3 regions of the Ruegeria sp. P8 genome follow, and region 1 is predicted to be linked to each of the others. Evidence: riboswitches for the same ligand, from Rfam matches in the RefSeq annotation. Region 1 holds a riboswitch; each other region holds the start of a gene.

Region 1 (4,067 bases):
AGCGGACACTGTCGATGATCTCGCGGATATCGTTGACGCCGGTACGGCTGGCCGCATCCATTTCCATCACATCGACATGGCGACCTTCCATGATTGCGACGCAATGCTCGCACTGACCGCAAGGCTCGGTTGTCGGCCCTCCGGTTCCATCCGGCCCGATGCAGTTCATGCCTTTGGCGATGATCCGCGCCGTGGTGGTTTTTCCCGTTCCGCGAATGCCGGTCATGATAAAGGCCTGCGCAATCCGGTCGGCCTCGAAGGCGTTTTTTAGGGTGCGCACCATAGCATCTTGACCCACCAGGTCGGCAAAGGTTTCCGGGCGGTATTTGCGGGCGAGAACCTGATAGGCGGGGCTGGGCGTGTCTGTCATGTCTTCTCGCTCGGATTCGGTGCTTCGGCACAGCGTAGTGGCGGCGGCAGTCCGCGTCCACTGTGGGGCGCGATGATTTTTTGTTTCAGGAACGGGCTGGTTTCCAACTAAACTGGACCAGCGGATTTAATGACTCATTTCTTAAAGAGTACCTTGGGGGAGGACGCACTTCATGTCGCAGTTGGTCATCTTTGCTCTGCAGGTCGGAGGCGGGACGCTTGCCCTTACTTCAATGCCCGGTCGTGGCGGGGATTACGCCACCGATCTGGATACGATTGCGGCGTGGAAACCGGGCCTTGTGATTTCAATGACGACGGATGTCGAAATGCTTCAGGATGGCGCGCAGCACTTTGGCAGCGACATCCAAAGCCGGGCCAGCCGGTGGGTTCACCTGCCGATCGAAGATTTTGGAGCGCCAACGCAAGCGGTTCAGAAGGCCTGGCCAGAGGTCAGCGCCACGGCCCGACATGCACTGTCGGGTGGTGGCCGGGTCCTAGTGCACTGCCGTGGGGGGTGCGGCAGGTCCGGGATGATTGTTCTGCGACTGATGGTTGAATGCGGTGAACGCGCCAGTGACGCACTGAACCGCCTGCGGGCCGTACGCCCGTGCGTTGTCGAAACCGATGCGCAGCTGGCCTGGGCGTCCCGGATCACGCCGGCACAGGTGGAAGTGGGATCAAGCTGAAAGCTGCTGGGGTGCGTAACCGGATTTCGGGGGTCGGATCGTTGAAACCTCGATCATGGCGCAAGGCGGGTTCGCGACAATGCCCGCGGGCAGCGTTCTGAATTTAGGTCCGAAGATCAAATCGGCATAGGCATCCAGGCCCCGAATTGCTGTATCAGGGTGCGCCCCGCAGAAAACGCGAACGCTGTCGGATCGCGCTCGGATCGTTGCCATGCACCCTTCTGCGCAATGTGACAGCGCGCTGTTGCCTTCAAATTCGAAATCCTCGCTGGTGGCCGAAACCGCCTGCGCCATGGCTTCGGAAATCGAGCGGGCCAGTCGCGCCAAAGCCGGGCAGGTTTTGCCCGTCCGCTGGCACACAGTTGCGCTGTATTCGTGTGATTTTGTCTTCCAGATCATCCTGCGCCCTCCGCGCGTGGTGGGCTGGATATTGGGGCAGGTGGGACAGCATCTGGCTGTCAGGACCTGCCCGGACACCCCGCCCGAGTTTCGGTTTCAGTTCCGATGGCAGGTCTCCTGACTTGCGGGTCATTGCTCTGCCGACCTTCCCAGCCCATGGGCCAGTGGTATTTCGGCATTGCTTACCGCTTACAGTTGCGGGGGCAGTCGCGGACTTGGTTGATATCTGTGTGACCAGACAAACCGCACCGTGTTCCCTTTTCATCCCGACCTCTTGTGGGGGCCGGAAACCATCACACAACCGCTAGCGCCTGATCGCGTTCCGAGTCAAGCCGATCTTTAGGCCGGACGTTTGGTCATGCTGGATGCGGTTTACGTTCCGGCTTAGTTTCGTCGGCATCGAAGGCAGGCAAACCATTGTTTCAGCGAAAGCCGGGGATCATGTTGGATACGGAACAGACGGTGTTGATCGAAGATTTCCGCTTTCCGTCAGGGTCCGTGCCCTTGTCGGCGCGGCTGTACCGGCCAGTGGGTGAGCCGGAAACCGTTGTCGTATTTAACAGTGCCACGGGTGTGCCGCGTGACTATTATCAACACTTTGCGCGATGGCTGGCTACCGAGCGGGGGATAGCTTGCCTGACCTATGACTATCGGGACTACGGGCTTTCTTTGGTCGGCCGCCTGAAAGACGCAACTGCAACAATGGCGGATTGGGCGTTGATCGACATGCCAGCGGCACGGGCCGAAATGCGCAGGCGGTTTCCAAAGGCGCAGCAGTGGACCATCGGCCATTCGGTCGGTGCGATGCTGGGGCCGGTGCAGCCGGATATCGACCAGATCGACCGAATGATCGGTGTGTGTTCGGGGCTGGTGACTTTGAAAGATCACCCATGGCCCTATCGGGGGTTGGCAGGGCTGTTCTGGTATGGCCATGCACCGCTGATGGTGCGGGCGCTTGGGTATCTGCCCGGCAAAGCGATCGGGTTTGGTTCGGACCTGCCCGCCTCGGTCTACTGGCAATGGCGCAAATGGTGTACAGCACCTCTTAGCTACATTCCCGAGATCGGGCAGAATTTGCCTGATGCGCATTGGGGCAGTTCTGGAACACCTGTGGATCTGTTCACGTTCGAAGATGACCAGATGGCTCCGCCCGAGGCAGTTTGGCGCCTTGCCGATCTGTACGGCCCCGAGGCCAGACGCCACCTTCTGAAGCCTGCTGAATTCGGACTGCCGGAAATAGGCCATATCGGAGCATTTGCCCGTCGCAATGCAGCGGTCTGGCCGCGCCTGATCGCCTGATCAGACGCGACGCAGGTTTTCCTAACACCTTGCAGTTATGGCCGTTTGCGAAGTTTCTTGTCCTGCATGACACCGCGCACCATCTTGCCGAACGCCTTGTCCCGCGCCCGCGATTGGGCAACGGTTTCCGAGTTTCGCTGATCTTCACGCCGCAGCTTGCGCCAACGGTCCAGCCGCGCCGGATCAAGAACGCCTTCGTCGATTGCGTTCTGCACGGTACAGCCGGGCTCGGTCTCGTGCTGACAATCCGAAAAGCGACAGCTTTGGCCAAGCTCCGTGATGTCCGAGAACACGTTGTCGATCCCGTCCTGAGCGTCCAGCAAACGCAGTGCGCGCATTCCCGGCGTGTCGATCAGCCAGCCACCGTTACCCATCCCGTGCAACGCGCGCACCGTTGTCGTGTGTCTGCCCCGTGCGTCGTCTTCGCGAATTCCAGACGTGGCGAGGTTTTGATCCGTCATGGCGTTGCTGAGCGTCGTTTTGCCTACGCCCGACGACCCGACCAGCGCGCCGGTCTGGCCTTTGGGGCACCATGCCAGAACCTTTTCGACATCTGCCGGGTCCAGCGCATTGATCGCCAGCACCGACAGAAAAGGGTCCAGAGATTGCACTTGTCCCGAGAAACTGCCGGGGTCATCCGACTGGTCAGCTTTCGTCAGGACGACGACCGGATAACATCCGGCCTGATGCGCCAGCGCCAGATAACGTTCCAGCCGAGGCAGGTTGAAATCGGCGTTGCACGAGCTGACGATGAACAACACATCGACATTAGCGGCAATCAGTTGTGTTGTGGCACCTGTACCGGCAGCCCTGCGTTGCAGCAGGCTGCGCCGGTCCAGAAGGCGACGTACGCGGTATTCGGCGTCCGCAAGAATCCAATCCCCGACGGCATATGAACCGGTCGGACTATCCGGTGTCAGCAAAGGGATTTCACCATTCGGGCTCAGCCCGATCAGACGGTCCCGATGAACCGAGGTAACGCGAAAGGGCGTGTCGGAAGGAAAAGCCGCGTGTTGCGCGGCAAAGTGAGAGGACCATCCCAGGTCCGAAAGCGTATAAGACATTTATCTGCCTGTTTTCAGAAACAGCAATGCCAACGGATGGCAATCGCGCATCCGCAGGTCGTGTGTTCAGGCAGTCCGGTGATTCCGGTGAATCAGAACCAGTCTGCCCGAAGGGTTTTCACTACAATCATAAAGCCCTCCTGCGGCTGTGGTTCACGAAGTGAGAGGTTGGACATCGACCCAAGCGGGGCTCGTTGTGGCTGCTTCCTTCCGGACCTGACCAGGTTGGCGAGGCGCTCGCCCGCGCCAA
Region 2 (4,067 bases), on a different contig from region 1:
TCGGCCGTATCAGCCTGTTGTTCAACGATGGCAATCCGTTGGGCAATTTGTCTGCGCGACAAATGCGAAACGGGATGACCCGCTATGACGACTTTTCCTGAAACCGGACGTACCAACCCCGCCAGCAGGCGCATCAGCGTTGATTTCCCTGAACCGTTAGGTCCGACCAAAGCAAGTGTTTCGCCGGGCTCCACGACAAAGGATACGTCTGACAGCAAAGTCTTGCCGCGAACGGAATATGTCAGGTTTTTCGCCTCGATCTTCATCGGGCGCTCCTCTGGCCGCGCACCAGAATTACGGCAAAGGCAGGCGCACCGATCAGGGCGGTGACCACCCCAATCGGCAGAACCTGACCCGGGATGATGATGCGCGACACGATATCTGCGCCGATCAGGAAGACCGCTCCGATCAAGGCGGCGGTTGGGATAAGCCTGCGATGCCCCGGTCCCACAAGGAACCGGGCAGCATGAGGGATGACCAGCCCGACAAAGCCAATGGATCCGACGATAGAAACCATGACAGCTGTTGTAAGTGCGGTCGCAAAGATCAGGGTTGCCTGCACCCGACGTACCGATATGCCCAGCGAGGCCGCTGAATCAGAGCCGAAAATAAAGGCGTCCAGTGCTCTGGCGTGAAAGCGGCAAATGAGCCAACCGACAAGGGCCACCGGAATGGCCAGATACACATCCGGCCAGCGCACGCCGCTGAGGTTTCCCATCAGCCAGAACATGATCCCGCGCGCCTGATCGGCATTGGCGGATTTGGCGATGATGAAGGCCGTCAGCGCATTGAACAACTGAGACCCGGCAATTCCCGCCAGGACGATCTGTGCCGTCGCAGCCCGTCCGCCCCCTGCGCCAGCGGCTCGGGCCAGCAACGCGACAAAACCAAAAGCCAAAAGCGCGCCATTGAACGCGCCAAAAGACAGCGACAAGGCCCCCCCACCCAAACCAGCGATGGTTACAGCCACGGCACCCGTCGAGGCCCCGGCAGAAATGCCCAAAATGTAAGGGTCGGCCAACGGGTTGCGCAGCAAAGCCTGCAACACGACCCCTGCGACAGCCAGACCGGCACCGCAGGACGCAGCGACCAGAGCGCGAGGAATCCGGTAGCTCCAGATAATACCCTGATCAATTGGGTCTACAGGAAAGTCCGCTCCGGCCAGCTTGTTGGCCAGAACGGAGAGAACCAAATCGGGCGACAGAGAGGTTTCCCCGATCATCGCGCCCGCAAGAACCGCCGCAATCAACAATGGCACGGTAAGGCACGCAGCCTTGAAACCCTGCCGTAAAATTGCGGCGACCTTGTTCACAGGTTGTTTCCGATGGTATCCAGCTTCTCGGCCAGATCCTCCAGCGCCGGGATTGCGCGGATGGTGGCGTCCATGGCCTGCGCATCCATAATGACGATCCGGTCATTCTTGACCGCATCCATCTGGCTGGTCACCGGATCAGTGCGCAGGAACTCCAGCTTTTTCAGGTAGTCGTCCGCAGCAAAGCGACGGCGGTCCATCTTGGCGATAACAATCACCGTCGGATTGGCCTTGGCAATGGTTTCCCAGCCCACTGTTGGCCATTCTTCATCCGTCTCGACGACGTTGCGGATACCCAATTTACTCATCATGTATCCCGGTGCGCCTTTCTGTCCGGCCACAAACGGGTCGCTTTCCATTTCGGGAGAGGAAAACCAGAATACGGCTGACACATCGTCCAGCTTCACGGTTTGCGCCTTGGCGACGGCTGCGGCTTCGCGGGCCTTGTACTCGGCAACCAGCTCCGTGCCGCGTTCGGGCACATCAAAGGCTGCCGCCAGTTCTTCGATACCCTGATACAGCGTATCGGTTGAGAACGCTTGCAGGCGGGTGCCATCGCCGCCGACCGTATTGTCTTTGCCGACGCAATCTGCAGGCATTACGTACGTTGGAATGCCCAGTTCATGAAATTGCTCACGCGTGGCGACGATGCCCTCGGGTCCGACGTGCCATTCGTATTGCGCTGCGACCAGTCCCGGCCGCTTGGCAACCACGCTTTCAAAGCTGGGGTCATTATCTGCCAGACGCTCGACCTTGGCATTCACCTCGGCATATTCAGGCAGCACCTCGTTGAACCAGACCGAAGTTCCAAGAACCTGCTCGCCCAGACCCAGCGCATAAAGCACCTCGGTCGCGGCCTGGCCGACCGTGACTGACGACGTCACAGGCGCGTCAAACGTGACCGAGTGACCGCAGTTTTCGATGGTTAGGGGAAAGTTTCCTTCGGCGGCAGCGCTGGTAGCCAGCAAGGAAAGGCCAATCAGGCCAGTGCGTAGAAACATGACAATCGATCTCCATGTGTCAATGACCAGAGAACGGGTGAATGGGCATTTACCGAAGCAACAGACGCTTTTCTGCCTGCTGTAAGCGCAGAGTGGAATACAGCCCGCCCAGCGCGTTTCTTCGGCAACCTCCCCGGACAACCCCGCCCGGTGTGTTTCGGTTTCATACCGGCAGGTCTCCTGACTGACGGGTCTTTGTCTGTCCTGTCTTCCCAGACCCAAATGGCCCAGTGACGGAAATGGACAGCGCTCGCCGCCTACAGTTGCGGGGGCAGTTCCGGTTGGCACCAAAAGGCACCTCGGATTCCCTCTTAGCCACATCGGGACCGGTAAAACGCGGGTACCTTAACAGTTACCCTGCGGCAAGAAAAAACTCCGGGGTCTTTCCTATTTTCTCGCAAGAGCATGCACCTGCGCGTCTCAACATGGCGCTGATATCAGAAAAGCCGCTGAGAACGCGCCAAAATCCGGACCCAGATTCATAGTGTGTGATATTAGGGAAAATCATGGCTGGGGTGGTAGGATTCGAACCTACGATACACGGTACCAAAAACCGCTGCCTTACCACTTGGCTACACCCCAACGGTGAGCGGCTATCTACGATTGTTGATGGAAGGGTTCAAGAGCGTTTTGCAAAAAAAGCGAGCGCCGTAAAATTTTTTTGAAGGCCCCTCATTTGGTATCGATCAACACCGCTCCGGTACGGTTGCCTTCCTGTACCATCACATGGGCCGCAGCGCATTCTTCCAACGTAAAGACCTTGTGAGCAGGGCAGATCAATGCGCCATCAGTCAGTGCCTTGTGTAATGTCTTTATTGCGACGGCGCGCAAGTCCGCAGGCAGCAGGTAGATCAGGACCGCCTCGAGTGTCACGGCCTTGAACATCATAGGTCCAAAGGGAAAGACGGGCGTCATATTCCGGGCAGATCCATATGCGTTGATACGGCCGTTCTCGGCGATGACGGCAATGTTGGTGGCAAGGTTCCGTCCAAATTCGACATCGACGATTCGACCAATTGCACGTCCATCATTTGCGTCGAGGATCTGATCCGAAAGGTGTTCACCGGTGTAGTCGAGAACGACATCTGCACCAACTGCCTTGACCCGGTCAAAACTGCGGGCGCTGGCCGTTGCGATCACTTTGGCTCCGGCCCATTTGGCAAGTTGCACAGCCAGGTAACCGACAGTTCCCGCCCCGCCATGGATCAAAACGGTTTGCCCGCGCGGCGTGCCGCCCGAAAACACCGCATGGCATGCGGTTAGGCCGGGAATTCCAAGAATTGCCCCGGTTTCAAGTGACACCGTCTCGGGCAGTTCCACAGCCTGGGATTCGGGCAGGGTGATGTGGCTGGCAGCTGTACCGAATGCGCGCTGCCATTGCCCGTTCCAGATCCACACGCGCTGGCCAATCCGCGTCGCAGGTACACCATCGCCCACTGCTGTGATGACTCCAGCCCCGTCACTGTGCGGAACGATCAGTGGAAACGGAGGTTCTGTGACACCCGGTCGGGCCCCCGCGCGGGCCTTGATGTCCGAGGGGTTTACGCCGGAAAAGGACAGCTCGACCGTGACTTCACCCGGTCCAGGCGAATTCGGGGGAATACTCTGTATACGCAAGACATCGGCAGCGTCTCCGAAGGCTGAATAGGTGACTGCGCGCATAGGGTCCTCCGTTTAGGTCGAGTCAAGCGGCGATTGCGCTGGTAACTCAAACACCTTGTGGCGCTTTTTCAGGGCGATGCGCAACAGCGGAT
Region 3 (4,067 bases), on a different contig from region 1:
AACGTGGCGATTTTGGCGTCGTTTGCCGCATCTCCCAGAGTGGCTTTTGCCCATTGTCCGATCAGAAGCCCCGCAAGGAAATTGTCGGTGGCAAAGGTCGCGTCGGCCGAGTCGATAGGCTCAAGCGGGGTGTCCAGCGCAATCACCAGCAGCCCGGCATCGCGGGCCTGCTGCACCGCCGGAACGATGGACGACGTATCCGACGCGGTCAGCAGGATACCCTTTGCGCCATCCAGAATGCAGGTTTCAATGGCCTGAACCTGAGTTTCGTGGTCGCCGTCGACTTTGCCGGCAAAGGCCTTCAGCGTCATGCCAAGCTCTTCGGCTTTAGCTGTGGCACCCTCTCTCATTTTAACAAAGAAAGGGTTGGTATCCGTCTTGGTGATCAGGCAAACGGTTTCACCTTCGGCCATTGCACTGCTTGCCATGGCCGTAACCGCCAGCGCCGTGGCGCCTGCAAGTTTCGCAAGTTTCATCGGTAGTCCTCCCAGTTTTCCCAATGCCCGTCCGGGCATACGTCTGATCGGGCGAAATCCGGCCCGATCGAACATGAAAACCATCACAAGATTCGAATTTTGAGTCAATAAATAAATCACTCTTATTTATTATTGACAGAAAGGAAGGGTTTCAACATTGTCGTCACGAAGGGGATGGCCGTGTCTGCAAACAACTCTTTGGACAATACCGCTGGCGTACGCGAGCCAGACATGCGCGGCACCAATCAAAGCGGAATGCGGGCCCGAAATGAACGGCTTGTCCTGTCACTGGTCCGGCGCCATCAGGCCCTTGCAAAATCTGAAATCGCGCGCATGACCGGGCTGTCGGCACAGACGGTTTCGGTCATCATGCGCCAGTTGGAAACCGATGGGCTGCTTCTGCGGGGTGAACCGATCCGGGGAAAAGTCGGGCAGCCCTCGGTTCCCATGCGCCTGAATCCGGATGGCGCGTATTTCTTCGGGCTCAAAGTCGGGCGGCGAAGTACCGAGCTGGTGCTGACGGATTTCCTTGGCAATGTCAGGCAACGCGAACGGCGGACTTATGATTTTCCGACGCCCGAGGCGACACTGAGCTTTTCCAAGGAAAGCCTCGACAAAGTGATGACGTCGCTGTCGCCCGAAGCGCGCAGCCGGATCGCGGGTCTTGGGATTGCGATGCCGTTCTACCTTTGGGACTGGGCACAGACATTGCAGGTTCCGCAGGAGAAAATGGATCCGTGGCGTGACGCGGACTTAAAAGGCGCGCTGGCCGCAAGCTATGACTTGCCGGTGTTCTTGCAGAACGACGCAACGGCCGCCTGCGGTGCCGAGCTGGTCTTTGGCCCGGCGGAAGGCCCACGAGATTTCCTGTATTTTTATGTGGGCTTCTTCATTGGGGGCGGGGTGGTTCTGAACGGCTCGATCTTTTCGGGGCGGGGAAACGCCGGTGCGCTTGGGCCATTGCCCGTGCCGGACGGCGCAGGCGGAGTGAAACCGTTGATAGATGTCGCCAGTCTTTATGTGCTGGAGCGCGTGACAGGTGAGAATGCCGCGACACCCGGTTCAATCTGGGAAACGACACAGCATTGGGACGTACCGGAATCCCACCTTGAGAACTGGCTGAAACAAGCGGCGCACGGGATCGCCCATGCCACAGTCTCGTCTTGCAGCCTGATCGACTTCGAATGTGTCAAGATTGATGGCTGGATGCCTGCTGATATCAAGGCGCGGCTGGTGGAACTGGTTGAGGTCGAACTATCCGACCTGAACCTGACCGGGCTTGAACGGCCTTTGGTGCTGGCGGGGACGGCAGGCCCGGATGCCCGCTCATTGGGGGCGGCCAGTTTGCCATTGTCGGAAAGATACCTGCTCGAAGGGTAGGTTCATTCCCGAAAACCCCGACCTTTATCCAAAGCGGATCCGCCGGAAAAAGGGCATTGCCCGCTAAACTTTTTGATAGCCAGCGCAAATGATCGTTGACGGATGCCGAAGAAGTCTGGCAAGCCGCTCGGCATGTTCGGTTCCGGGGCGTGCTCTGGAATCAAAAGGGAATGCGGTGCGGGCTTTGGCCCAATTCCGCAACTGCACCCGCAACTGTAAGCGGCGAGCAGGGCTGAAGTGCCACTGGAGTTAATCCGGGAAGGCCAGCCCAACGCTTTGACCCGCAAGTCAGGATACCTGCCGGACATGTGCCTTTGACAAGGGCACTCCTAATCGGCGACGGGATGTGCGTCGGAGCAGGATGCTTGAAAAAGCAGCTTAGCTTGGACATCCCCGCAGTCAAAACGCATCTCGTACCGGGATTGGTACGATGGGACAAGGACGACTATTGATGACCAAGCTGCTTTCCGCAGCCGCTGTGGCGATAGCGCTTCCAGCGATGGCAAATGCTCATTTCCTGCTGGAATACACCGCTGAAACCATGATCGACGCACCGGGGAATGTTCCGGTCAAGCTGATCTTTTGGCATCCGTTCTCGAACGGGCATGTCATGGATCTGGACAAGCCGCAGGAATTCTACGTGATCCACAACGGTCAGAAAACCGATCTGCTGGATACCCTGGAACCCGTACGTTTCACCGGTGGCGAAAACGAAGGCGCGGCATTCAAGGGTTATGTTCCCGTCAAACGGTCGGGCGACTATGTGCTGGTGACAGTTCCCCAGCCCTATTATGAGGAATCCGAGGATATCTATATCCAGCAGATCGCCAAGGCATTCCTGAACCGCAACGAACTGCCGACCGACTGGATGAACCCGGTGGGCCTGCCGGTTGAGATCATCCCGCTCAACAAACCAACCAACATCATCGCGGGTTCGACGTTTACAGGTCGGGTTATGGCCGAAGGCCAACCGGTTGTGGGTGCCGAGATCGAGATCGAGTACATGGCCGCAGAACCAGACATGGAAAGCGCGGCCGCCTCGGCCCCGACCGTCTCGCCGATGCCGGGTGGTGCATTGGTCGCAACTTCGGATGATAACGGGTATTTCACGTTTGGCGTTCCAAAAGCCGGATATTGGGGATTTGCGGCGCTCGGTGCCGGTCCTGTGACCGAACACAACGGCAAAGAACTCAGCCAGGACGCGGTCATCTGGATCCGCGCCTGGGATTTGGAGTAACCGTAGATGCACATCGTTGACGGAGCCTTGTCCAACCCGGTCGTGATCGGCGGAGCCGTCGCTGCAGCGGGTGGGATTGCCATGGGCCTCAGGTCGCTGAATCTTGATCGCATTCCAACAGCGGGGGTGCTGTCTGCCAGCTTTTTCGTGGCATCGCTGATCCATGTGCCGATTGGCCCTTCGTCAGTGCATCTGATCCTCAACGGAATGGCCGGGCTTTTGTTGGGCTGGGCCGCATTCCCGGCCCTGTTCGTCGGGCTTTTGCTGCAAGCCGTCTTCTTTGGCTTTGGCGGGTTGACGGTATTGGGGATCAACACCCTGAACATCGCGTTGCCCGCGGTTTTGGCCGGGCTGATCTTTGGCCGCCTGATCGCCCATGGCTCACCTCTGCAAGGTGCGATATGGGGCGGGGTCGGCGGTGCCTTTGCCATCGCCGCCACAACCGGCATGGTTGCGTTTTCACTGGCCTTGTCCGGGGATGCATTCCTGCCAGCGGCCAAGCTTGTTTTCTTTGCGCATATTCCTGTCATGGCGATCGAGGCGATCCTGACCGGGTTCGCGGTTTTGCTGGCGCGCAAGGTCAAGCCCGAGCTGTTTGTCAAAGGAGCGGTCGCGTGAGGTACCTGGCGATCATTCTGGCGCTGTGCTGCGCACCCGTACCTGCCTTGGCGCATAAGGTCATCGCCGGAGTGTTTGAATCCGGTGACGCCATCGAAGGCGAAATCGGCTTTTCCAACGGTGACATGGCAAGCGGGGCCGAGGTCATCGTCAACGGCCCGGACGGAGCCGAGCTGGGCCGTATCGTAACAGATGCAGACGGGTTCTTTATCTACACGCCAAACGCGCCGGTGGCCCATACTTTCTTTGCAAACCTTGGTGCCGGGCATGTGGCCGAGGTCACCATGCCCGCTGCGGATGTCGCCCGGATCATGGGCGTTGAAGCGGAACCCGACACCGCGCCGACAAACGCACCT

Evidence for each region. A riboswitch is a leader RNA that binds a small molecule or an ion and turns the genes downstream of it on or off. The one in region 1 is predicted to bind cobalamin.
Region 2: another riboswitch for cobalamin. It lies ahead of ACR0BZ_RS01060 (ABC transporter substrate-binding protein); the one in region 1 lies ahead of ACR0BZ_RS17460 (hypothetical protein).
Region 3: another riboswitch for cobalamin. It lies ahead of ACR0BZ_RS18150 (DUF4198 domain-containing protein); the one in region 1 lies ahead of ACR0BZ_RS17460 (hypothetical protein).

Annotation. Positions count from the first base shown of each region.
Region 1 covers NZ_JBQERC010000020.1:9,011-13,077, forward strand. The annotation lists gene ACR0BZ_RS17450 (DNA polymerase III subunit gamma/tau) at 1-370, opposite strand, end outside; gene ACR0BZ_RS17455 (protein-tyrosine phosphatase family protein) at 543-1,055, shown strand; gene ACR0BZ_RS17460 (hypothetical protein) at 1,047-1,454, opposite strand; cobalamin riboswitch at 1,545-1,763, opposite strand; gene ACR0BZ_RS17465 (alpha/beta hydrolase family protein) at 1,896-2,753, shown strand; gene rsgA (ribosome small subunit-dependent GTPase A) at 2,789-3,817, opposite strand; RNA gene ffs (signal recognition particle sRNA small type) at 3,976-4,067, opposite strand, start outside.
Region 2 covers NZ_JBQERC010000001.1:211,246-215,312, forward strand. The annotation lists partial or broken gene ACR0BZ_RS01050 (ABC transporter ATP-binding protein) at 1-266, opposite strand, end outside; gene ACR0BZ_RS01055 (FecCD family ABC transporter permease) at 263-1,258, opposite strand; gene ACR0BZ_RS01060 (ABC transporter substrate-binding protein) at 1,309-2,313, opposite strand; cobalamin riboswitch at 2,467-2,659, opposite strand; tRNA gene ACR0BZ_RS01065 (tRNA-Gln) at 2,821-2,895, opposite strand; gene ACR0BZ_RS01070 (NADPH:quinone reductase) at 2,986-3,975, opposite strand.
Region 3 covers NZ_JBQERC010000023.1:14,818-18,884, reverse strand. The annotation lists gene ACR0BZ_RS18160 (substrate-binding domain-containing protein) at 1-476, opposite strand, end outside; gene ACR0BZ_RS18155 (ROK family transcriptional regulator) at 651-1,856, shown strand; cobalamin riboswitch at 1,977-2,175, shown strand; gene ACR0BZ_RS18150 (DUF4198 domain-containing protein) at 2,308-3,093, shown strand; gene cbiM (cobalt transporter CbiM) at 3,100-3,711, shown strand; gene ACR0BZ_RS18140 (cobalt ABC transporter permease) at 3,708-4,067, shown strand, end outside.